Regions from separate parts of the Ornithinibacillus jepli genome, predicted to be linked through region 2. Evidence: a T-box and tRNA genes for the amino acid it is inferred to sense, from the RefSeq annotation. Region 2 holds a T-box; the other holds one or more tRNA genes.
What was found. The T-box of region 2 lies ahead of glyQ (glycine--tRNA ligase subunit alpha). A T-box ahead of a tRNA ligase gene usually reads a tRNA of that ligase, here a tRNA-Gly.
Positions count from the first base shown of each region.

Region 1: it has a tRNA-Gly gene. The T-box ahead of glyQ (glycine--tRNA ligase subunit alpha) is inferred to sense a tRNA for this amino acid. The anticodon was not compared.

Region 1 covers NZ_JBFEGG010000001.1:290,767-303,024, forward strand. Annotated here, with positions in the region: gene AB1K81_RS01455 (P-loop NTPase family protein) at 1-57, opposite strand, end outside; gene dat (D-amino-acid transaminase) at 136-1,008, opposite strand; gene AB1K81_RS01465 (hypothetical protein) at 1,254-1,385, shown strand; tRNA gene AB1K81_RS01470 (tRNA-Gly) at 1,594-1,667, shown strand; gene queG (tRNA epoxyqueuosine(34) reductase QueG) at 1,812-2,978, shown strand; gene AB1K81_RS01480 (amidase domain-containing protein) at 3,087-3,932, shown strand; gene AB1K81_RS01485 (tRNA (cytidine(34)-2'-O)-methyltransferase) at 3,986-4,459, shown strand; gene AB1K81_RS01490 (2-oxoglutarate dehydrogenase E1 component) at 5,246-8,110, shown strand; gene odhB (2-oxoglutarate dehydrogenase complex dihydrolipoyllysine-residue succinyltransferase) at 8,097-9,356, shown strand; gene AB1K81_RS01500 (NupC/NupG family nucleoside CNT transporter) at 9,531-10,718, shown strand; gene AB1K81_RS01505 (PadR family transcriptional regulator) at 10,962-11,291, shown strand; gene AB1K81_RS01510 (permease prefix domain 1-containing protein) at 11,293-12,258, shown strand, end outside.
Region 2 covers NZ_JBFEGG010000001.1:1,240,389-1,252,646, forward strand. Annotated here, with positions in the region: gene glyS (glycine--tRNA ligase subunit beta) at 1-1,562, opposite strand, end outside; gene glyQ (glycine--tRNA ligase subunit alpha) at 1,562-2,440, opposite strand; T-box leader at 2,551-2,725, opposite strand; gene recO (DNA repair protein RecO) at 2,781-3,524, opposite strand; gene AB1K81_RS06510 (YqzL family protein) at 3,552-3,698, opposite strand; gene era (GTPase Era) at 3,875-4,777, opposite strand; gene AB1K81_RS06520 (diacylglycerol kinase family protein) at 4,955-5,308, opposite strand; gene ybeY (rRNA maturation RNase YbeY) at 5,298-5,762, opposite strand; gene AB1K81_RS06530 (HD family phosphohydrolase) at 5,762-7,891, opposite strand; gene AB1K81_RS06535 (PhoH family protein) at 7,968-8,936, opposite strand; gene yqfD (sporulation protein YqfD) at 8,939-10,171, opposite strand; gene yqfC (sporulation protein YqfC) at 10,199-10,477, opposite strand; gene AB1K81_RS06550 (hypothetical protein) at 10,575-11,081, opposite strand; gene floA (flotillin-like protein FloA) at 11,115-12,107, opposite strand; gene AB1K81_RS06560 (NfeD family protein) at 12,159-12,258, opposite strand, start outside.

The DNA of each region.
Region 1 (12,258 bases), 950 kb from region 2:
TTTAGCTAAAGTTGATTTACCTGCTCCAGGATTCCCTAAAATAGTTATCTTCTTCATGTAGACCTCCTTTATTTTTTAAAGATAGAAATAATAAGGCTGTCTTTGGATTAACCTAATCCTTAAGACAGCACAAATTTAGGCATTTGCTATTACTTTATCTTCTATATTAGCATCCTTTTCATAAGCAGCTTGTAACTTTCTTGTAATTTCACCAGGTTTCCCATCCTTTATAAGCTTGCCATCAACACGAATAATCGGTGTGATCTCTGAAGTGCTACTAGTTAAAAATAACTCATCCGCTTCAGCTAAATCCTTTAACGTAAAAGGTTCCTCAATAAATGTAATGTTTAATTCTTCTACAAATCTTTCAACTGCCATCCGAACACAGCCATGTAATATATTATTAGTTGTTGGATGTGTATAAATCGTTCCATTCTTCACTAAATAAACATTGGCAGCAGAACATTCCGTTACACGGCCTTCTTTATGCAGGATAGCCTCATAGCAGTTTTGTTCTTTTGCTTCTTGTTTTGCTAATACGTTAGGAAGTAAATTTAAACTTTTAATATAGCAGTTTTCCCAGCGTATATCACGGTGAGTAATAACACTAACGCCGTTTTTTATCGTTTCTAGATTACGCGGAAGAGACTGAGCATAAGCATAAATATTTGGCTCAACATCTTTAGGAAAAACATGATCACGTGGTGCAGAACCCCTTGATACTTGCATATATAGCTTGCCATCTCCAGTTATATCGTTACGGGTTAGTAACTCAAGTAATAATTCTTTCATTTCTTCTTTAGATTGAGAGAGTTTAATTTTAATAGCTTCCGTCGAACGAAATAGTCTATCAATGTGTTCATCTAATAAATAGTAGGTTCCATTATAAATTCGAATTACTTCATATATACCATCTCCAAACTGTAGAGCTCGCTCTTCAATTGGAAATTGTAAACTGTCACGATGAATAAATTTTGCTTGTGATAAAATTACTGGAAATATTGACAACTAATACCCCTCCTTAGTGTTATGATTATTTTATTACTTCCTTAATTAGTTGTAAATGATTGTTTTTTATATAATATTCGTATTGTTGAAATGGGTTAGTTTTAAAGATGCGGGGGATTTAAGATGAACCATATTTTTTAAAAATATACTTGCATATTGTCGAAGAAGTTGCTATAATAAATTTTGCATTCACAAAACGAATATGCTTCCTTGAAAATATAGAAGATGCAGGGGCATGACCGTGCGTGAAACAACAGATGAATAATAAATCTACACTTAATGCGGGTGTAGTTACGAGCAATACTTCTACCGAATCCGCTACGAGTTGCCCCGAAGAATTCACTGCTTTGAATATGCTTGTAGATGCAGGGGCATAATGGACCAGATTTGGTTTAAAATTAAAATTAAATAACAAGTCTTAACTTAATGCGGGTGTAGTTTAATGGTAAAACTCTAGCCACGAGCGATACTTCTACCGAATAAACTGCGAGTTGCCCCGAGGAATATGCTTCCTTGAAAATACTAGAAGACGCAGGGGCATGACCGTGCGTGAAACAACAGATGAATAATAAATCTACACTTAATGCGGGTGTAGTTTAATGGTAAAACTCTAGCCTTCCAAGCTAATGTCGTGGGTTCGATTCCCATCACCCGCTCCATACATATGTCCTAACGCAGTGTTTCGTAATAACTTACGAGATGTTGCGTTTTTACTTTTCCCACACTAAAATTCCTCAGAACACTTAACAAAACAAAATGCACATAGTATGGTTAAAATAATACATGAGAAGGGAGGCATGGAGATGAATGCCGAACAACTGAAACAAGAAATTATTGAGTACAGTAAAAAAATAGGCATTGATAAGATTGGGTTTACAACAGCAGATGTGTTTAGTGAACTGAAAGAGCGGTTGAAGCGTCAACAAGAGCTCGGTTATCAGTCTGGGTTTGAGAAAGGTTCTAACGAAGAACGGACTGATCCAAGAAGGTTATTGCCAGAAGCTCAATCCATCATTTCCATTGCCATGGCCTACCCTTCACGGATAAGTAAAGACGCTCCTAAAAGTACAAAAGAAGAACGGAGAGGTTTTTTCTGTAGAGCTTCCTGGGGCATGGATTATCATGATGTTCTTCGCAATCGACTACAAAAACTAGAAAGCTTTATTCATGAAAAAGTAACAGATGCTGTTACAAAGGTAATGGTGGATACTGGAGAATTATCCGATCGTGCCGTAGCCGAGCGAGCTGGAATTGGTTTTACCGGGAAAAATACTTTATTAATAACAGAAGAATTTGGATCCTTCGTTTATTTAGGAGAGCTTATTACAAATATACCTTTTACACCAGACACACCTGTAGAAGATGGTTGTGGTGATTGCCGTAAATGTATCGATGCTTGTCCGACAGGCGCGATTGTACAAGGTGGTCAGTTAAATGCACAACGGTGTATTGCTTTTTTAACACAAACGAAGGACTTTCTTCCAGAAGAATTCCGTTCGAAACTAGGGAATCGAGTATACGGCTGTGATACATGTCAGCTAGTTTGTCCAAAAAATAAAAAAGTAGATTTTCACATTCATCCAGAGTTTGAACCAGAAGATAATGTCGCAAAGCCATTGCTTAAGCCAATGCTAACTATGTCTAATCGAGAATTTAAAGAACAGTTTGGCCATGTCTCCGGATCATGGCGTGGAAAAAAACCAATTCAACGTAACGCCATCATTGGACTCGGGCATTATAAAGATAAAACAGCTGTGGACGAATTAATTGCGATTATGAAAAATGACCCTCGTCCTGTAATCCGGGGTACAGCCGCTTGGTCTTTAGGAAAGATAGGAACTGAAGATGCATTCCAGGCGATAACAGATGCGATGGAAAAGGAAAACGACACAAACGTCCTCTTTGAAATGGAAAAGGGTCTGGCATTTCGGGAAACACAATTAACGAAAGATGTACAGGTGGAAAACTAGTTGGCTATTATGTTGGACTAGATAAAGAAGAATTTTAAATGAAACATAAAAATAGTTATCTTAAAGACATGCAATCCCTCCATATAATCAATAGTGGAGGGATTCTTCATGAAGATACTTACACAATTTTGGCAAGAACTATTTGAATCCAATCAATTTAATAGTGATTGGTTAGAAAGACAAAGGATATTATACGAGAAGCGTGATTTGAAAATAGTCAGAGTTAATGGAAAAGGTCACATTTATCAAAGGATGAAATATGACCAAGAGGAAAAAATATACTATCATCTACACTTATCCATGCTTCTAAAAAAAGGAAATTATTTTATTCGGGAAGAACGAACGATTCCTTATGAGTTCATTTTAAAAGATGGAGAAATCGTAAATCACAAACTGACAGAGGTAAGAGAACAAGAGGAACTATCTGGAAAATTAGAACCGGATTCAGGGCAAAGTGAAAATGGGGAACGGTTTGTATATGACCGATTAGCTGCTGTACAATATGCTGAACGATGGTGGAATAGTTATAATCCTGCGTATCGTAAATTTGACGTAGACTGTACTAATTATGTTTCCCAATGTTTACGTGCAGGTGGGGCACCGATGCGTGGAGCACCCAATCGAAATCAAGGTTGGTGGTATTCGGGGAATAATTGGAGTTATAGCTGGGCTGTTGCTCACTCCTTAAGATGGTATCTATCAGGATCTACCCAAGGATTGAAGGGGAGAGAAGTTGATTCTGCTAGCGAACTTCAACCTGGCGACGTAATCTGTTATGACTTTGAAGGAGACGGAAGATGGAATCATACTACTATTGTTGTCGGAAAGGATACTGATGGCATGCCTTTAGTAAACGCACACACACAAAACAGCAGACAACGCTATTGGTCGTATGAAGACTCAAGTGCCTATACACCTAATATAAAGTATAAGTTTTTCCACATCGGCGATTAGTGGTATAATGTGAAATTGTTAGTGCAAAGGAATATAGCAAGGAGAAATGAATTGTGAGTTTACATGTCGTATTATTTGAACCAGAAATTCCAGCTAATACAGGAAACATTGGTAGAACATGCTTAGCAACAGATACAAAATTACATCTCATTCATCCACTTGGGTTTTCAACAGATGAAAAAGCTGTTCGCCGGGCTGGATTAGATTATTGGCAAAACGTTGATATGGAAGAATATAACTCGATTTTTGATTTATATGATAAATATCCAGATGGGAAGTTCTATTATATAGAAAATTTCGGTACAAAACATTACACCGATTATGATTATAGTAATTCTGATGAAGATATTTTCTTTGTATTTGGTAAAGAATCGACTGGTTTTCCTAAGGAATTATTAGTGGGGAAAGAAGAACAGTGTCTTCGCATCCATATGAATGATAAGGTCCGTTCATTAAATCTTTCTAACACTGCAGCAATCATCATTTATGAAGCCTTAAGACAACAAGGTTTTCCAAATTTAACATAAGGTTAGTCGCCATTCACTTTTAAGTGGGTGGCGTTTTTTGATTGTTTGTGGTTTTCACTAATTCCTTTTTAAGGGTAGTAAAGGAAGAAAAGTTATATATGAGATTTGTATGATTCCTTTTTAATGGTTGTGAATTCAAAAAGATAATTGAGGAGTTCTATCGAGTTCCTTTTATTGGATAAGGAAGACCAAATAGTAATAGAAGAGCTCTATTAGATCCCTTTTTTGAAGTAGTACTATAAAAATGGAATCAGAGAGTCAAACTCTAATCCCTTATAAATTAAACAGATATAAAAAAAGTAACAGAAATATTGGGCAATGCTTCTTCATTCGACAAAATAAAAAACTAGCCCCAAAAGAGCTAGCTTTCACAAGTTATTATTGATTTTTCTTCGGTACTCCTGGTTTTGCATCATATCCAGCAGAAAAGATGGCTGCCAAAAATGTTACAGTAACGCCTAAGATTAGAGCTAATTTCATATGTTAGGGCCTCCTTTGATTAATGCATATGTATAAAAATAACTTAATTATATCTGTCCTTATTATAGCGAAAAAATATCAGAATGTGAACTAAGATTGGTTACAATTGTATGAATTGATATGAAAGAAAATTCGCAAATTTTAAAGGAAGATACAATTATCGACTAATGCGCATAACATATATTGTTTCCGCTATGAAAATAAGGTATATTAGTTGATGTAGAATCAAGTCAGTTCTATAATAGTATTGCAATTAAAAACCGTTTTCATGCGGAGAAATGTTAACTTCTAATGGGGGTATAAGACGTGGCACAAAATGACGAATCTTCACAAAGATTCTGGGGAGAGTTTCATGGTCCTAACATGGGGTATGTGGAAGAACAGTATGAGCTATATAAAGAGGACCCTCAAGCTATTGATCAGTCTTTAAGAGAGTTATTTGATCAGTATGGAGCTCCTAATTGGTTGAGCAGTTCAACCAGCAATATACAACAAAGTTCTACAAACACATCCATAAACGATGTCAAGAAAATCACCTCAACATACAAATTAGTTGAGGCTATTCGTCGTTTCGGACATTTGGAAGCAGATATTTACCCAGTAAGTATTAATGAGGAAAGAAAATCAGAATTACTTAATCCACAAACTTATGGGTTGACAGAAGCAGACTTGAAAGAAATTCCAGCTAATTGGATATGGGAAAAAGCGCCTGTTGGTATTGAAACAGCGCTAGATGTCGTTCGAGAATTACGAAAAAATTATACTGGTACCATTACATTTGAATATGATCATGTAGATAGTGAAGAAGAGCGTAATTGGTTGTCTGATTATATTGAGTCAGGGAAAGCACGCTTAAACCTATCAGACGATGAGAAAAAACAATTATTAGAGCGCTTAGCAAATGTAGAGGGGTTTGAAGGTTTCTTACAAAAAACATTTGTCGGACAGAAGCGTTTCTCCATTGAGGGACTTGAATCAATGGTTCCAATGCTTGATCATATCGTAAAATATGCTACAGAAGATAAGGTTGAAAATATTATGATGGGTATGGCACACCGCGGTAGATTAAGTGTGTTAGCCCACGTATTAGGAAAACCTATTGATAAAATTTTCTCTGAGTTCCATCATTCACCTAATAAGGAGTTAATACCTTCAGAAGGTTCTAGAGGAATTAACTATGGATGGACTGGAGATGTTAAATACCACTTTGGTGCGGTGAAAGATGTAAAAGATGGGGAAGAAACGAAGATTAAGATTACACTAGCACACAACCCATCTCATCTAGAGTTCGTAAATCCTGTAGTAGAAGGGTTTGCACGTGCAGCACAGGATTACCGCTTTGAGAGTGGCTATCCTAAGCAAGATGTTTCTAAAGCAATTCCAGTATTAATTCATGGTGATGCTGCATTTATCGGTGAGGGTGTTGTGGCTGAAACCTTGAATCTCGCAAACTTACCTGGATATAGAACTGGTGGCACATTGCACATTATCGCGAACAACTTGCTAGGCTATACAACTGACCATGAAGATGGTCGTTCTACTCGATATGCTAGTGATTTAGCAAAAGGTTTCGAGATTCCGGTTATTCATGTTAATGCGGATGATCCAGTTGCTTGTGTTTCTGCGATCAAACTGGCATATGACTATCGTCAGAAGTTCAACAAGGATATTTTAATAGATTTAGTTGGGTATCGCCGTTATGGTCACAATGAAATGGATGAGCCAAGAGTTACACAACCAAAACTTTATAGCATCATTGATAATCATCCAACTCCAGCGAATGTATTCGCAAAGGAATTAGTGGCAAAAGGTGCCGTATCGAAAGAAGAATTTGACCAAATGGTAGCGAGTGTAGAGGAAAATCTTAAGGCGATCTACGATGGTATGAAAGAAACCGAAATTGCTAAAGTAGAATGTAAACCAATGCCAGATGCTCTCAATACTGATTTGGAAAAATATGAAACTGCTGTAACGATGGATGAATTAGTTGCTCTTAATGAGGAATTATTCAACCGACCTGAAGGATTTACGGAAAATAAAAAGCTTGCAAGAATTTTTAAACGTCGTAAAGAAGCTCTAAATGAAGGGAACACAATTGACTGGGGTGCAGGGGAAGCGCTTGCTTATGCATCTATTCTTAAAGATGGTACGCCAATTCGTTTAACTGGTCAAGATTCTGAGCGTGGTACGTTTGCCCACCGTCATGCGGTGTTGAATGATGCTGTTACAAACGAGAAGTACAGTATATTCCATGGCATCGACGCAAAGGCATCATTTGATATTCGAAACAGCCCACTATCTGAAGTAGCTGTTTTAGGATTCGAATATGGATATAGTGTTCAGGCTCCTAATACTTTAGTTTTATGGGAAGCACAGTTTGGAGACTTTGCAAACGTAGCCCAGACTATTTTTGATCAATTTATCTCAGCAGCCCGTGCAAAATGGGGCGATAAGTCTAATATGGTTATGTTGTTACCACATGGATATGAAGGTCAAGGACCAGAACATTCTAGTGCAAGATTAGAGCGTTTCTTACAAATGGCTGCAGAGAATAACTGGATTGTTGCGTATGTAACATCATCTGCTCAATTCTTCCATTTAATTCGCAGACAGGCAGCTTTACGTAATAAGGAAGAAGCGCGTCCATTAGTACTTATGACACCGAAGAGTAGTTTGCTCCGTAATCAACGTATTGCATCAGTTGCACAAGAATTTACTGAAGGAAAATTCCAGCCACTTCGCAATCAGCCAAATTTAAAAGTTAGTAAGAAAAATGCGAAACGCTTACTAATTGGTACTGGAAAAGTTATGGTTGATATAGAAGAAGCTATTGATAACTCTGATGAGAAATACGATTGGCTACGTGCAATGCGTTTAGAGCAAATTTATCCATTTCCAACTAAAGAGTTGGAAAAAGAATTAAAAGATCTTCCAAATCTTGAAGAAATTGTTTGGGTTCAAGAAGAACCAAAAAACATGGGTGCATGGGATTTTGTGGATGATTACTTAAGAGCTTTATTAAAACCAGGTCAAAACTTACGATACATTGGTCGCCCTAAGCGTTCAGCACCTGCTGTTGGTGATCCAAATGTGCATAAATCAGAACAAGAGAGAATTATACAGCAAGCAATTAACCCGACATTAGGAGGAGATTCCAGTGAAAGAAATTAAAGTACCTGAACTTGCCGAATCTATTACAGAAGGAACAATTGCCGAATGGTTAGTTAAAGTAGGGGATACAGTAGAAAAAGGTGACCCTGTTGTTGAACTAGAAACCGATAAGGTTAATGTTGAAGTTAACTCTGAAGTTTCTGGTGTTATCACAGAAATCCTACGAGAAGAAGGCGATGATGTTGTCGTAGGTGATGTTATTGCTAAAGTAAGTGAAGAAGGTGGAGCGGTAATAGAACCTGCTAAAGAGGAAACGCCTGCACCTGCGGCTAAAGAAGAAACAAAAGAAGCAGTAGTAACAAAATCAGAACCAGTTAAGACAGAAGAAGAGTCAGGTTCTAGCCGTGATGTTATTGCATCACCAGCTGCAAGAAAACGAGCTCGTGAATTAAATATTGACTTAAGTACTGTTGCAACACGTGATCCACTAGGGCGCATTCGTCCTGAAGATGTTGAAGCTGCTGCAAGTGCACCTAAGCAAACAGAAACGCCTGCGCCTGCTAAGAAAGAAGCACCAAAAGCAGAAACTACTACTGATTACAGCAAACCGGTAGAAGTAGTGAAAATGTCTCGACGTCGTCAAACGATTGCAAAACGCTTAGTAGAAGCTCAGCAAACTGCTGCAATGCTAACTACATTTAACGAAGTAGATTTAACAAATGTTATGAAGCTTCGTAATGAGCGTAAAGATAAGTTTTTAGAAAAACATGGCGTAAAACTTGGTTTCATGTCATTCTTTACAAAAGCTGTAGTCGGTGCACTAAAAGACTTCCCACTACTAAATGCTGAAATCAATGGTACTGATCTTATCGTTAAAAAATACTATGATATCGGTATTGCTGTTTCAACAGATGATGGATTAGTAGTACCAGTTGTTCGTGATGCAGACCGATTAGACTTCGCAGGAGTAGAGAGCGAAATCGCTAACTTAGGTAAAAAAGCTCGTAACAAAGAGCTTGGAATACAAGACCTACAAGGTGGAACATTTACGATTACAAATGGTGGAACGTTCGGATCTATGCTTTCCACACCTATCTTAAACGCACCACAGGTTGGAATTTTAGGAATGCATAATATCATTAAACGACCAGTCGTTATGCCTGATGATTCTATTGAAGTACGTCCAATGATGTATTTAGCACTTTCTTATGACCATAGAATTGTTGATGGTAAAGAGGCAGTTCAGTTCTTAGTACGTGTTAAACAACTACTGGAAGATCCTTATGACTTACTATTAGAAGGATAATAATTATTTTACTAGTCTTATCCCTGCTATAACGGGAGTTATAGCAGGGATATTTATTTTTACAATATAAGTATTTTGTTAGAGTTACATCAATATATATAAATTCCTGTTATTCCAATTTAAATTGGGGTATTACTAAAAAGAGTAATTAGACAACTTAGGAGGACTCAACATATGGATATTATTCTTGGTATTTTAGCAATCATAGTTGTTTTAGGTATTGCATATCTTTTATCAAATCACCGCAAAATGGTTAACTATAGAGGAATTGGAATTATGATTCTTGCCCAACTCCTTATTACTTGGTTTATGTTTTCCACGACAATTGGTCAAACGATAATAAACGGTATATCAGCCGTATTTAATAAATTAATTGAATTTGGTAATGCGGGAGTCGATTTTATTTTAGGTGGAGTAGTGGAAGCAGAAGGTGGCGTCTTTTTCTTTGATGTCCTATTATTGATTATCTTCTTCGCTACCATTTTATCAGTTCTTACATATCTTAAGATACTACCAATATTCATTAAATATATTGGTGGAATCATTTCTAAGATTACTGGCTTACCGAAAGTAGAATCTTTTAATGCAGTCAATAGTATATTTTTTGGACAATCAGAAGCTTTAATTGCAATACGCTCTCAGTTTCATCATTTAACAGCGAATAGATTATATATAGTTAGTGCATCTGCTATGGGCTCTGTATCTGCATCCATAGTTGGAGCATATATGCAAATGCTCCCGCCTGAATATGTATTAGTGGCATTACCGCTTAATATGTTTAGTGCATTAATTATTGCATCAATTATTGCTCCAGTTAATGTTCCGAAGCAAGAAGATAAAGTTGATATTACAGACGTTTCCAATGATAAAAGTATATTTGAGGCGATGGGTAATGGAGCACTTGAGGGTGGTAAAATTGCATTAATCGTAGGTACGATGTTAGTTGCCTTTATTGCAGCATTAGAGCTTGTTAACTGGATTATTCAAGCAATATTTGCTGGTGTAACCCTTCAACAAATACTAGGGTATGTGCTATCACCAATCGGTATTTTAATGGGGATTCCAACTAGCGAGGTTATTGATGCAGGTGGTATTATGGGAACAAAAATTGTGACTAATGAGTTTGTTGCAATGCTAGAATTTCAAAACATGATTGGACAAGTTTCAGAAAAAACGGTTGGGATTGTTACCGTATTTTTAACATCTTTCGCAAACTTTTCTTCGATTGGGATTATTGCAGGTACCGTTCAAGGGATTGATCGAGAAAAGGGAGGAGAAGTATCGAAGTTTGGTCTTAAGCTCTTACTTGGAGCAACACTAGCTTCTATCTTATCTGCAACTATCGCTGGCTTATTTATTTGATTAACAGCTTTATAAATTATACACGAAAAGGGCTTGAGGTATATATATCCTCAAGCCTTTTTGTATTGGTAAAGTCATATTTAGTAATAAATCACTAAAATTTCTGACAACCTTATATTATCGTTATTACTTTACCAGTCATAGTAATTGTGATAAACTAAAATTACTACGACAGACATAGTATGTCAGATGCAGTAATCGGGTAATTACATTGTGAGACTGTAGCAGGAAGGAGCGTATGAATTGATTAGTAGTGATGTTATTCGTGGATACAATGATACCATCATTCTTTATCTCCTATTAGATCATCCTTCATATGGATACGAAATATCAAAAAAGATTAAAGAATTGTCAGATGAAAAATACATTATAAAAGAAACAACACTGTATTCAGCATTTAACCGTCTACAAAAAAATGGGTACATTGAGTCTTTTTATCAGGAGCAGACACATGGAAAAAGACGTACGTATTACCGTATTACAGATGCGGGAGTAAATTATTATTACGAAAAGTGTAAGGAATGGGAAGTGACGAAAGAGGTTATCAATCAATTTATTAGGGAGGTAATTTAAAATGGAAACGATAATAAGTTACTTGGATAACATGTTCAAGAACATGCCAAAGACATCGGAAATGAATAAGCTTAAAGAAGAGCTCCTTGCCAATATGGAGGATAAGTACCATGAATTAAAGAGAAATGGAAAAACGGAAAATGAAGCAATTGGGATAGTCATTTCAGAATTTGGTAATATAGACGAGTTGATCGAGGAATTTGAGATTGAGCAGCGTGACGAGGTAATTGAGGAATCATTTACTTTTATGAGTGAAGAAGAAATCTATGACTATTTGCGAATGAATAAAAGGTTCGCGAAAATGATTGGTCTCGGTACGGTCTTATGTATTCTTGCACCAGCTATACTGATCTTATTCAATCAACTAATGTATGGTGGTGTATTTAAAATTGGTTCAGAAGGCTTTGATACTATTGCTGGTCTCATCCCGTTCTTTTTGTTTATTGCCATCGCTGTAGGCATATTTATCTACGCGAGTATGGGAATGGAAAAGTATAAGTATATTGAACATGGTGTAGATTTTTCGAATGAAATCCGCACAATACTTCTCCAAAAAAATGAGGACTTTCAACCTGTCTATGTTAAATCTCTCATAGCAGGTGTGTTGTTAATGATTATATCACCTATAACGCTCATTATTATTAATTTCACTGTAGGTACTGATACTAGTAGTTATGGAGTATTTGTGTTACTTTGCATGGTAGCTTTTGCTGTTTATATTTTTATTTATTATGGAGTGGTTAGGGCAGGCTATCGAAAGCTACTGGGAATTGGTGAATATTCGAAGAAAGAAAAAGAGCAAAACAAAGTGATAGCAGCAGTTGCTGCAATTATCTTTCCGCTAGCAACTTGTATTTTTCTAATCAGTGGTTTTGTATTTGATGCATGGGCAATCAATTGGCTCATCTTCCCAATCGCCGGTATACTGTTTTCCATGTTTTCTGGTGCTTATAACATATTGAAAACT
Region 2 (12,258 bases):
TTAATATCAAAATCCTTAATGTTCTGAGATGCAAATAATTCAACTGCGATGTTAAATAAATCTACTACTTTGATCTCCCACCCGCGTTCATTCGCAATACGTAAAATTCCTGTTGCTTGACGGCGTAATCCATATGGATCTGTTGAACCGGATGGTTTTAGACCTACACCTAAGCACCCTACAATGGTATCTAACTTCTCTGCAACACTTACAATTGAACCAATTAAAGTGTCCGGTAGATTACTACCTGCACTTGTAGGCATATAATGTTCTTTAATAGCAACTGCAACAGCCTCATCTTCACCAAAAATCCGGGCATATTTTTCACCCATTATACCTTGAAGTTCAGTAAATTCATTGACCATATTAGTCATTAAATCAAATTTACTTATTTCTGCTGCACGGATAATATGTTCTTTATCAGATTCTTTGACATGTAATACTTCAGCTATCTTCTTTGAAATACGAACGACACGATTTACCTTTTCATGAATTGTTCCTAGTTTCTCTTGGAATACTACATTCTTTAATTTCTCCTGATAAAACTCGATAGAATTCTTTTGATCTTCTTCATAAAAGAATTGAGCGTCTGATAATCGTGCTCTTAATACTTTTTCATTACCTTTAATTACAGTAACTAAGTTATCGTTATCCCCGTTTCGAACACCAACAAAATTTGGAAGTAATTCTCCTTCTTGAGATTTAACAGGGAAATAACGCTGATGTTCCTTCATAGAAGTAATTAGCACTTGTTCCGGTAGTTCCAAAAATTCTTCCTCAAACGAACCTACAAAAACAGTCGGATACTCTACTAAATTTTTGACTTCCTCTAATAAATCTTCATCTACTGGGACGGAAAATTTTTCTTGATTCTCGACTTGTTTAATTCCTTGTAAAATTAAATTCTCTCTTTCTTTAGAATCAACAATAACAAAGTTATCTTTCATTTGTTCTTTATAAGCTAATGGATTAGTTATCGTCACACTAGCAGCTAAAAATCGGTGTCCAAATGAAGTATTGCTCGTATGAACACCGGCAATTTCAAATGGTATTACTTCATTATCGTATAATGCTACTAACCAACGAATTGGTCTAGCATATCTCATCGACTGCTCGCCCCATCGCATGTTTTTTCCGAATTGGATTGTCTCAATAATACTCTTAAATTCAGGTAGAATCTCTGTTACTGGTTTACCTTCAATTACTTTTTTTACAAAAATATAAGTAGTACCGTTAATATCATTCGTATAAATATCTTCTACAGATTTCCCTTGGCCTCTAGTAAAACCAATAGCTGCCTTCGTCCAGTTACCATCTTTGTCCTTTGCAATCTTAATTGCCGGCCCCTTCGCTTCTTCCTCTATTGTCGCTTGATTTTCATCCATGCCTTGAATGAGAATTGCAAGTCTTCTAGGTGTGGAGAAAGTTTGGATTGAAGTATAAGAGATACGTTTTTCTTCCAACCAATTAATTGTTTTGTTTTCAAGTTGTGTTTGAGCATCATCTATAAATCGAGCTGGAAGTTCTTCTAGACCAATTTCAAATAACACATTCTTAGCCATTATTTATCCTCCTTTTTAAGCATAGGAAAACCAAGGTGTTCTCTTTCCTCTACATATGCCTTCGCAATATTTCGAGCTAAATTTCTAATTCTTGAAATATAACCGGTACGCTCTGTAACAGAGATTACACCTCTAGCATCTAAAAGGTTAAAGGTGTGAGAACATTTGAGTACATAATCATAAGCTGGGAAAATTAGACCTTTTTCCATTGTTTTTTGTGCTTCTTCCTCGTACATCGTAAACAATTTAAAAAGCATATCAACGTTAGATTCTTCAAATGTATATTTGGAATGTTCATACTCAGGTTGTTTAAATATGTCTTTATAAGTAAATCCTTCTGTCCATTCTAAATCAAATACATTCTCTTTATCCTGAATGTAAGATGCTAAACGCTCAATTCCGTAAGTTAACTCAACCGTGACTGGATTTGCTTCTAGTCCACCAATTTGTTGGAAGTACGTAAATTGTGTAATTTCCATACCGTCTAACCAAACTTCCCAACCGAGACCAGCCGCACCTAGTGTTGGATTTTCCCAATTGTCCTCTACAAAGCGAATATCATGTTCCAGTGGATTTATTCCTAAAGCCTTTAAGGAATCCAAATATAGATCTTGAATGTTATCTGGTGAGGGCTTAATTATTACTTGAAACTGGTGATGCTGATAAAGTCGGTTTGGATTTTCACCGTATCTACCATCTGCTGGTCTACGCGAAGGTTCTACATAAGCTACTCTCCAAGGCTCTGGTCCGAGACTTCGTAATAATGTCATAGGAGACATTGTTCCAGCACCTTTTTCCACATCATAAGCTTGCATTAATATACAGTTTTGTTCTGACCAAAACTTCTGCAAAGTTAGTATCATATTTTGAATATTCATCCAAACTACCTCCATTTATTCTTAAATTACTCTTTTTGCCGGATTCTCTAAGTAATACAGAGATAAGAAAATATAAAAACCCGTCCCTATGCCTATAATTAGCTTATAGACATAGGGACGGGTTTTAATCCGCGGTTCCACCCTATTTGCTTTATCAATTAATAAAGCCACTTTATTTGTACATGTTCCAGAGCGCCATTCCTAACTGTCAATGTATCCAGCTTACACCATCCTGGACTCGCTATAACTTGAACAGAAAGTACTCTTCTCTTTCATCACATTCCTAATGAATATGTATCATATTACTGTATATAAATAACATTTGTCAACATTTTGGATATTATTTTAACTTATCCAATTGGTTAAGAAACTTTCTTGATTTTAAATAGTATCCACCGTAACGATCGTAGTAATTATCTAATAAATTCCTTAATAATTGCTTATTTTCATCTTTTACGGATACATTTCCTACTCTTTCAATGCCAATTGCAGAAAAAATATATAACAGCTTTACAACTGAATTTGATAAGCCTATCGATTCAGGATCAAGGTAATGACATTTCGAACAAAGCAATCCACCTTCTACCATGGAAAAAGTATAAGGTGCATTTTTCCCACCACAATTTGTGCAGATATGTACTGTAGGGGCGAAACCTCCTGCACGGTACAATTTCATTTCATACATCATGATTGGAATATCTACATCTTCATTTTCACTAATCCATTCCATTGTTTTCATAAGTTGTGTGTAAATTTCTAAATAAGGGGTTTGCTCATCTAATAATTTATCTGTTAATTCCATTAAATAGGCAATATAAGCTGTTTTAATTATATCCTCCCGTATTGGTCGAAATGATTCAATAATTTCTCCCTGTTGCACATTACTTAAACCTTTATTAAGGTATACAAAAAATTGTCCATAAATGAATGGCTGCGTTACGGCAGCCATTCGACTTTTAGGTTTTTTTGCACCTCGTGCAATAGCAGAAAATTTACCTATTTTTTTACTGAATATCGTAATAATTTTATGTGTTTCACCATAGTCTTTAGTTTTTATTATTATGCCATCAATTTTCTCTAGCATACATACTTCCCCTTTATATACTGCATGCTACATGTTTGTATCAACCGGTAAGTTCTCCAGATTATTTTCAGAGCTATCGTCTAGCTCATGAGGTTCACTTTCTAACTCTTTCATCAGTAAATAGGTCTCAATATTTCCTGTTTGACTAAATAGTTTCCATACTAAGTCGATCACAAGAAAACACACCTTTCTTTATACCTTTTAAAAGTATTAGTTTCTAAGTTAGAACACTGCTTTTTTCCTACTTTAATCTGGAATTCATGCTTATTAATTAAAATCTAGCAATGTTTCCGGATATACTTATCTTTTCCACTCAAGTCAGAAACAATTAGTTATAATTTTTACCAACTCTAATATTCATCTTGGCGGAAACCATATTCAAACAATTGACTCTGCTTATTTCTCCAGTCTTTTTGAACTTTTACCCAAAGTTCAAGATACACTTTAGAACCTAATAATGCTTCAATATCCTTCCGTGCATCTTTCCCAATATTTTTCAGCATGCTACCTTGTTTTCCAATTAATATCCCTTTTTGAGACTTTCTTTCCGTCACAATAACTGCTTGTATAAAAATAGCATTTGATTCGCGTTTTTCAATATTTTCAATAACAACTGCAATAGAATGTGGAACTTCTTCTCTAGTTAGATGTAATACCTTCTCTCTTATCAACTCGCTTATAATAAACCTCTCTGGATGATCGGTCACTTGATCTGCTGGATAAAACTGTGGCCCTTCTGGTAAATGAGATTTCAAAACCTCTAAAAGATGATCAACATTATTTCCTTGCAGAGCAGAAATTGGAATAATTTCTTCAAAATCATATTTTTCTTTATATAATTCAATAAGCGGAAGTAGTTTATCAGGATGTACTAAATCAATTTTATTCACTACTAGAAATACTGGACTTTTCACTCGTTCTAGACGGTCTATAATAAATTGGTCTCCTTTACCATATCCTTCATCCGCATTAATCATAAATAATACAGCATCTACTTCATTCAAAGTATTTTCGGCAATTTTCACCATAAAGTCACCTAAGCGATGCTTAGGTTTATGAATTCCCGGTGTATCAATAAAAATATATTGTGCATCAGGTTTAGTTAAAACACCTTGTATTTTATTTCTAGTCGTTTGTGGTTTATCACTCATAATAGCAATCTTTTGGCCAATTACTTTATTCATAAATGTTGATTTGCCAACATTTGGACGTCCTATGATTGCAATAAAACCTGATTTGTATTTATTTTCCATATATGTTTTTCCTCCAAGAAGTTACTTATTACGATATCATTTCTATGTTTGGTCTATTATACTACAAAATCTTTCTAGTTTCATGTTATCGACAAAAGCTTTAAAAAGTTTATCTCCTTCGATAAATATCCTCAAAAAAAGAAAAGGTATCAAAGGCTATTTGCCAATAGATACCCCTTAAAATATTTTCGGAACAAAAATAATAAATCCTACAACTAACGCTGTAATAGATGCTATTAAAACACTGCCAGCTGCCATATCTTTTATTTTTTTAGCAGCAGGATGAATCTCAGGCTTCACATAATTTATAATTTCCTCAACTGCAGTATTTAATATTTCAGTAGTGATTACTAAACCAATAACAGTAAAAACAGCCACCCACTCTATCGTTTCAATATCGAAATAAATACCAGCTATAATGACTAATAAGGTTGATATAATATGCAACCGAAAGTTTCGTTCAGATTTCATTACTTCTTTAATACCATTAAGGGCAAATGTGAAACCAATCTGCTTTTTTTTACCTTCCAAGATTGAATTCCCCTAGTATGTCCTCTTGTTTTTGAAACATTATCTTTTCATCCTCTTCTGTCATATGATCATAACCTAATAAATGCAAAAAACCATGCACTGCTAGAAAACCTAGTTCTCTTTCAAAGGAATGATTATAATCTTCAGCTTGCTCTTTCGCTCTTTCAACTGAAATTATAATATCCCCTAAAACAACTGGTATATCTTCTCCAATAATCATTACTTCCTCTTCGGTAGATTCTTCAAGAGCAAATGATATAACATCAGTAGACTTATCTATGTTCCGATACTCCCGATTTATTTCTCGGATTTCCTCATTATTCACAAACGTGACGGATACCTCAGCATTATTAGCAACTTGCTCTTGTTTAGCCGCTACATCAAGAAGCCCTTTAATTAACTCTTGATGTTCTTCTATCACAGAATTTGTATTATCATGAAAGTCTATTTCCACTATTTTGCCTCCTTAGATGGGTATTGAATTCTTGAGTGAAATATTCCTTTTAATGTCTCACAAATTGTTTGGTGAACCATTTTTACTTCTTTAATCGTAAGTGGGCAGTCATCTAATTGACCATCCATTAATCGGTCATTTACAATGCTAGAAACGATTTCATCAATCTTGTCTTCTGTTGGTTCTTGAAGGGAACGTACCGCTGCTTCAACGGAATCACAAATAGAAATAATAGCCGCCTCTTTCGTCTGTGGTTTCGGTCCAGGATAACGAAAGTCCTCTTCCCTTGCTGTTTTATTAGTTTCTTTCTCTTTAAAATAAAAATACTTTAATAAAGTTGTTCCATGATGTTGTATGGCAACGTCAATAATTTCTTTTGGCATCCGATGTTTCTTTAACAATTCAGCACCATCATAGGGATGACGGATTATAATTTCAGCACTTTGTTCTGGCGAAATGACATCATGTGGGTTTTTTATTGATAATTGATTTTCAATAAAATAATGTGGTCTGACTGTTTTTCCAATATCATGATAATAAGCAGCTACTCTCGCTAATAAACCGTTAGCTCCTATCGCATCACATGCCGTTTCACTCAAATTTGCAACCATAATAGAATGATGATAGGTACCAGGTGCTTCAGTGAGAATTTTTTTAAGCAATGGTTGGTTCGGACTAGAAAGTTGCAGTAACTTAATGTCAGAAAGGATACCAAGACCTGTCTCAAAAAAAGGTAATAGACCTATCGTAAGTACTGCAGATAAGAATGCAGAAGCCAACCCAAAACAAGATAGAACAAATACATCACCTAAAGTATATTTTTCAAAGGACAAGAATACAAATAATAATATCGTAATGATATTAACAATGGACATTCCAATTCCTGAACGAACAATTGATAAGCGATCTTTTACATTCATTAAAAAAACAATTGCAGCAAACTGTGAAAAAATGAAATAAACTAGCGCTTCAATATTTAGTGTTCCAGGAATTTGTCCATTAAATATGATTCCACCTAAAAGAGCAAATAAAGTAGTTAACACGATTGCAAGCCTTTCGTTTATTAACTGTTTAACTAATAAAACTCCCGTTGCTACTGGTACTATAAAATACAACTCATTTCCTTGTGTAGTATATAAGCTTATTACTTTCATTAGTGATATTACGATAAAACTAATTAGTAAAACGGAGGCTATTGTTCCTTTATCTAAACCTTTTCGGTTATCAATTCGATTCAATTCATAAATCATAATCAACACTATTAACAATATGATAATACTTAACCCAATAACTGGAAATACATTTCTGTCTTTATTTAATAGTCCAACTAATTCAAGTTTTTCATACGTTTCATTCGTAATCGTTTCTCCTTCTCGAACAATAACTTCACCAGCGTTAATCATTACCGGATCAACATTACTCGAGGCTTGATTCCGAGCTTCAGATGTTTTTTCCAAATCATAGAAGGAATTTTCAACGATAACAAATTCCGTTAATTCTTGTAGCGCATCTATTAAATTGTCATTAAGAGTCGAATAACGAATATTCTCTTTCACATCATTAATGGCTGTATTTATATTTTCTGTTCTAACCCCTCTTTGAAATACTTCTTGTACATAGGAAATAAATAATTCTTCACCCTTTGCCCTTTCTTCCGGTGAAACATCAAGTAGTCTTAAATAAATACTATCTTCCACTTTTTCTGTGATACTATTCGATAACAATTCTTTTAGTCTGTTTACTTTCTCTTGGTTGGTTAAAGGAACTGGTATTCCTTCTCCCTCTTCAGTAAGGGACTCTGACTCTAGTTTATCTATTGCATTAAATATTTCTTCTATGTAACTAACTTGTTCTTCCGCTATAGTAGTCGAAATATCAAAGCGATCTTCAACTGCATTCACAGCTTCGTTTTTTTTCCTCTCGGTTTCTTCCTGATTTTCTATCGTAATCGGTGAACGAATAGTTTCTCTTGCAGTAGTAAGAGGCTCGATATCATATGTTTCCGTATAGACATTATTAAACGTTAAAAGAAAAAAATAAAGGCCTAAAACAACAATCGGCAAGATAATTCGCAGCCATTTAGTTCGTATTTTCATGATATATTCTATAATGTTCTTAAACGAATTCATGATAATCACCTCTCTATTATTTTCATCTATTTACTTTAAAAAATAAAGAAATAAGACCCTCATTTGGGTCTCTTGACTAATCAATCTTGTTGCTTTTTTCATATGCATCAATTATCTTCTGTACTAATGGATGTCTCACTACATCAGTTTGAGTTAGATGGATAAAAGAAATCCCTTTAATAGTTGATAACATTTTATCAGCCACATGTAACCCTGACCTTTTTCCTATTGGGAGGTCAATTTGTGTTAAGTCACCTGTTATTACCATTTTCGATCCAAACCCTAATCGAGTTAAGAACATCTTCATTTGTTCAGGGGTTGTGTTTTGCGCTTCATCTAAGATAACAAATGCATCATCCAATGTTCTACCCCTCATATAAGCTAAAGGAGCAATTTCTATCGTTTCTCTTTCAATTAGTCTTAGTGTATGCTCAGCGCCTAGTACATCATTTAATGCATCGTATAACGGTCTAAGATAAGGATCAACCTTTTCTTTTAGATCACCAGGTAAAAAACCTAAACTCTCTCCTGCTTCGACAGCAGGTCTAGTTAAAATAATTCGCTTTACTTGGCCATTTTTAAGTGCTTGAACCGCCATCACTACAGCAAGATATGTTTTCCCAGTTCCAGCAGGACCAATACCAAATACTAAATCATTCTCTCTAATAGCAGAGACATAGCTTTTTTGTCCAAGGGTTTTAATCCGAATAGATTTACCTTTAACAGTTTTGGCAATGACATCCTCAAATAATGTTTCAAAATGATTGATTTTACCTTGCTTTGCTAACTCAATTGCGTAAACGATGTCACGCTCAGCAATTTTAATTCCTTTACGAACAACACTTAAAAGAGTTAACAGGACGTCCTGTACAATTGCGATATCACTATCTGTTCCAGAAACACTAATTTTTTCTCCTCTAGTAACGATGGAGACATTTAGTTTATCCTCAATATGTTTTAAATATCTGTCATTATTTCCAAAAAGCTCTAGAGCTTCTTCTGGACTTGTCAGTTCAATATCAATTGCGTTTAAATTTTCAGGCATATTCAATCTCCTTGAGTTATAGGTTGTGCTTTAGCAATATTTTCCTCTACTGTCATATACAATTCTAATTTAACTTTACCATTCTCTACAGTTTCATGCAAAACTTTTTCCGATACTACTTTTGCCTTTGGACCAAGTTGCAATTGGAGCTCTTCCTTTGCTTGTTTGATACCCGCTTGAATAGCTTCTTCCTTTGACCTTTCCAGTTCGTGTAACTTTTTTTCACTTAATGTTGTCTCTATAATTTTAAATGGTAAATCCCATTTTAAGAATCTAAGAGGAGTTTCCGTACTATCATAATGAACCGCTTCATATTCAGGGGAACGAAATCCCCAAACCGGAACTTTAAAATCATTAATTCCAAAATAGTATTTCTTTTCTTGGTTACCGGTTAGGAGTTCATAATTTTGTTTTAATGGAACAGTGACATCCATCTCATACCATGTAGTTGCAATAATTTCACCTTCTGCAGGTACTACTATTTGTTTTATCTCTTTTTCATCATTGGATTCATCTTCATCCGGTTTCGCTTCAATTTGGTTTAATGTACCTGAAACTAGGATTTGTCCTGGCCTTACGTAGTCATTGATTTCCACTTTTGGTAGTCCTCTCGAAACATACATACTTTTAATAACACCTTTTTTCGTTGCCACTAAGTCCCTTGGTCCATCGACTTCTTCTTCTTTAACTACAATTTTTTCTACGCCTTCTAATTGAAAGGTTGTCCCTTTTTGACGCACACCAACCCATAATAATTCTGGAATATCATTCGTAAGTTTTTGTTGAATGATACCGGGAGAATCAATTGTAAAAATCCAAGCTCCTGGATGAATTCCATACTCATCCAATTGCTTAGCAATTTTTTCTTCTATTTCTATTGGTAAATCACCGGTAACTTCAACCTTCCAAATAATATTTGACATGAATAAGATTAATAAAATACTCATAATAAAAGATAAGACAAATTCTTTTTTTCTTAAAAAGCGACTTAACAAAAATGGATATCCTCTCCGTTGTTTAAACGAAATCTTATAATTTTTCCCTCGCCTTAATAATTTCACTTTTGATAAATCAGAAAGTTTTACATTACCACTACAAGAGTTTTTCCCTTCTTTCTTAATATTCCAAACCGTAATACCTTTAGTTGTACATTCCTGAAAAAAAAGTTCTGGTAAATTACCACTAACGACAATTCGTACATACCCCTTTATAAATGACCCTTGTATCTGTTTCATTTCATCCTCCCGGTTAACTAGCATTTATCATGAAATAAATTTCACATCTGTTATTTTTCCTTCCAGTAAAATTTCCTCTGGTAACATCATCTTTAAGACAAATGAGGATCCCTTAATCTGAATATAGCCCTTAGTTGACTTTAGTCTTAATTCATCATCCGTAAAAACGGCAAGACCTTTATGATTTTCTATATATACATGTATCTGACCAATGATAGTTATTCTAGGCAATTCCATTACAACATCAGAAGGCAGTGCTAGATATTTTACTAGCCAAGGTCGTAATCGTTGTTGTAATTTTTTCACAGATGCTAGCCCCCTCTCACTTACATATTTATGAGAAAATGAAACAGATAAGAACTAAAAAACCCAAAAGCATCGGTAGGATGCTTTTGGGTTTTAATTAACGATGTAATTGTCTTTTTCTTTCAACAACTACATTTTGATATGGTTTACGTGCTCTAGGAGGACCTAATACCTCTGACATAATAATACCATTTACAATTCCGCTATGATTAAGTCCTGTTTTAACTTCTTTTTTAAACTGCTCTTTAGCCTGTTTATTCTTGTTTGTAGTTTGATGCTTAATTGCATCTTGAATACCTTTTCCTAAAGTCATATCTTGTTGATTAACTTCTTCCATGTATACATTAGTTCCGGTATTCAATCTACTCTTCAACTGTTCCATTTGCATTTTTTGTTGTTCTTCTATAGACGTATTTGAAGGAGCAGCTTGCTGACTAGTTTGTCTTGTTCTCTCTTGACCACCTGAAGGGGTAGGTGTTGGTTTAGGAATACTACTTGGGCGATTTGATGTAGGCTTATTATTTTGATTTTGCCCATTGTTCCCACTCAACGCCTTAACAATTCCATAAACAATTACGGCTATGATAGGTAATAATCCTTCCATTAACGTATCCCCCTTCCTAAACTAAACATTAGCTTATTTATTTTCATCATTGTTTTCTTTAGATAGTTTTCCAATTGAATCACGCATATCAGTATCAGCATTTATATTTTCATAATTTAAATAATCCATAACACCTAATTTTCCAGAACGTAATGCTTCTGCAAGGGCAAGAGGTACTTCTGCTTCTGCCTCCACAACTTTAGCACGCATTTCTTGTACTTTTGCAATCATTTCTTGTTCTTGGGCTACGGCCATTGCACGACGTTCTTCTGCTTTAGCCTGTGCGATGTTTTTATCAGCTTCAGCTTGATCAGTTTGTAAAATCGCCCCAATGTTCTTACCGATATCAACATCAGCAATATCAATGGATAGAATTTCAAACGCTGTACCTGCATCTAATCCTTTAGATAAAACAGTATGTGAGATAGAATCTGGATTTTCTAATACTTTTGCATGTGTTACAGAGCTACCGATAGTACTTACGACACCTTCACCTACACGGGCGATGATTGTTTCTTCACCTGCACCCCCAACTAGACGGTCGATGTTTGCTCGTACAGTAATTCTTGCTTTTGCTTTTACTTCAATTCCATCCATGGCAATACCTGCAATAAATGGCGTTTCAATTACTTCAGGGTTAACACTCATTTGTACTGCTTCTAATACATCACGACCAGCTAGGTCAATTGCAGCAGCGCGTTCAAATGATAATTCGATATTTGCACGGTGTGCAGCAATTAAGGCATTTACTACTCTATCAACATTACCACCAGCTAAGTAGTGACTTTCCAGTTGATTTGTTGTAACATCAAGTCCAGCTTTGTGTGCTTTAATTAATGGATTAATGACACGACTTGGTACAACTCGACGTAAGCGCATCCCGATTAATTGTAGTATGCCTACACGAACTCCTGCGGCTAGTGCACTTATCCATAGTGTAACCGGTATAAATGTAAATAAGATTGCAATTGCAATCAAGATTACAGCGACTAGAATCACTGGAAAAATGAATTCTGATGTTTCCATAATATATTCCTCCTAGATTTTTATATTTATCTTATAGGCTATTAATTAACCTTATAATTCCCTAACAATAATACGGACACCTTCTACTTTTACAACTTTAATTGGTCTATTGACTTCAATAAAGCTTCCTTCAGAAACGACGTCTAATCTT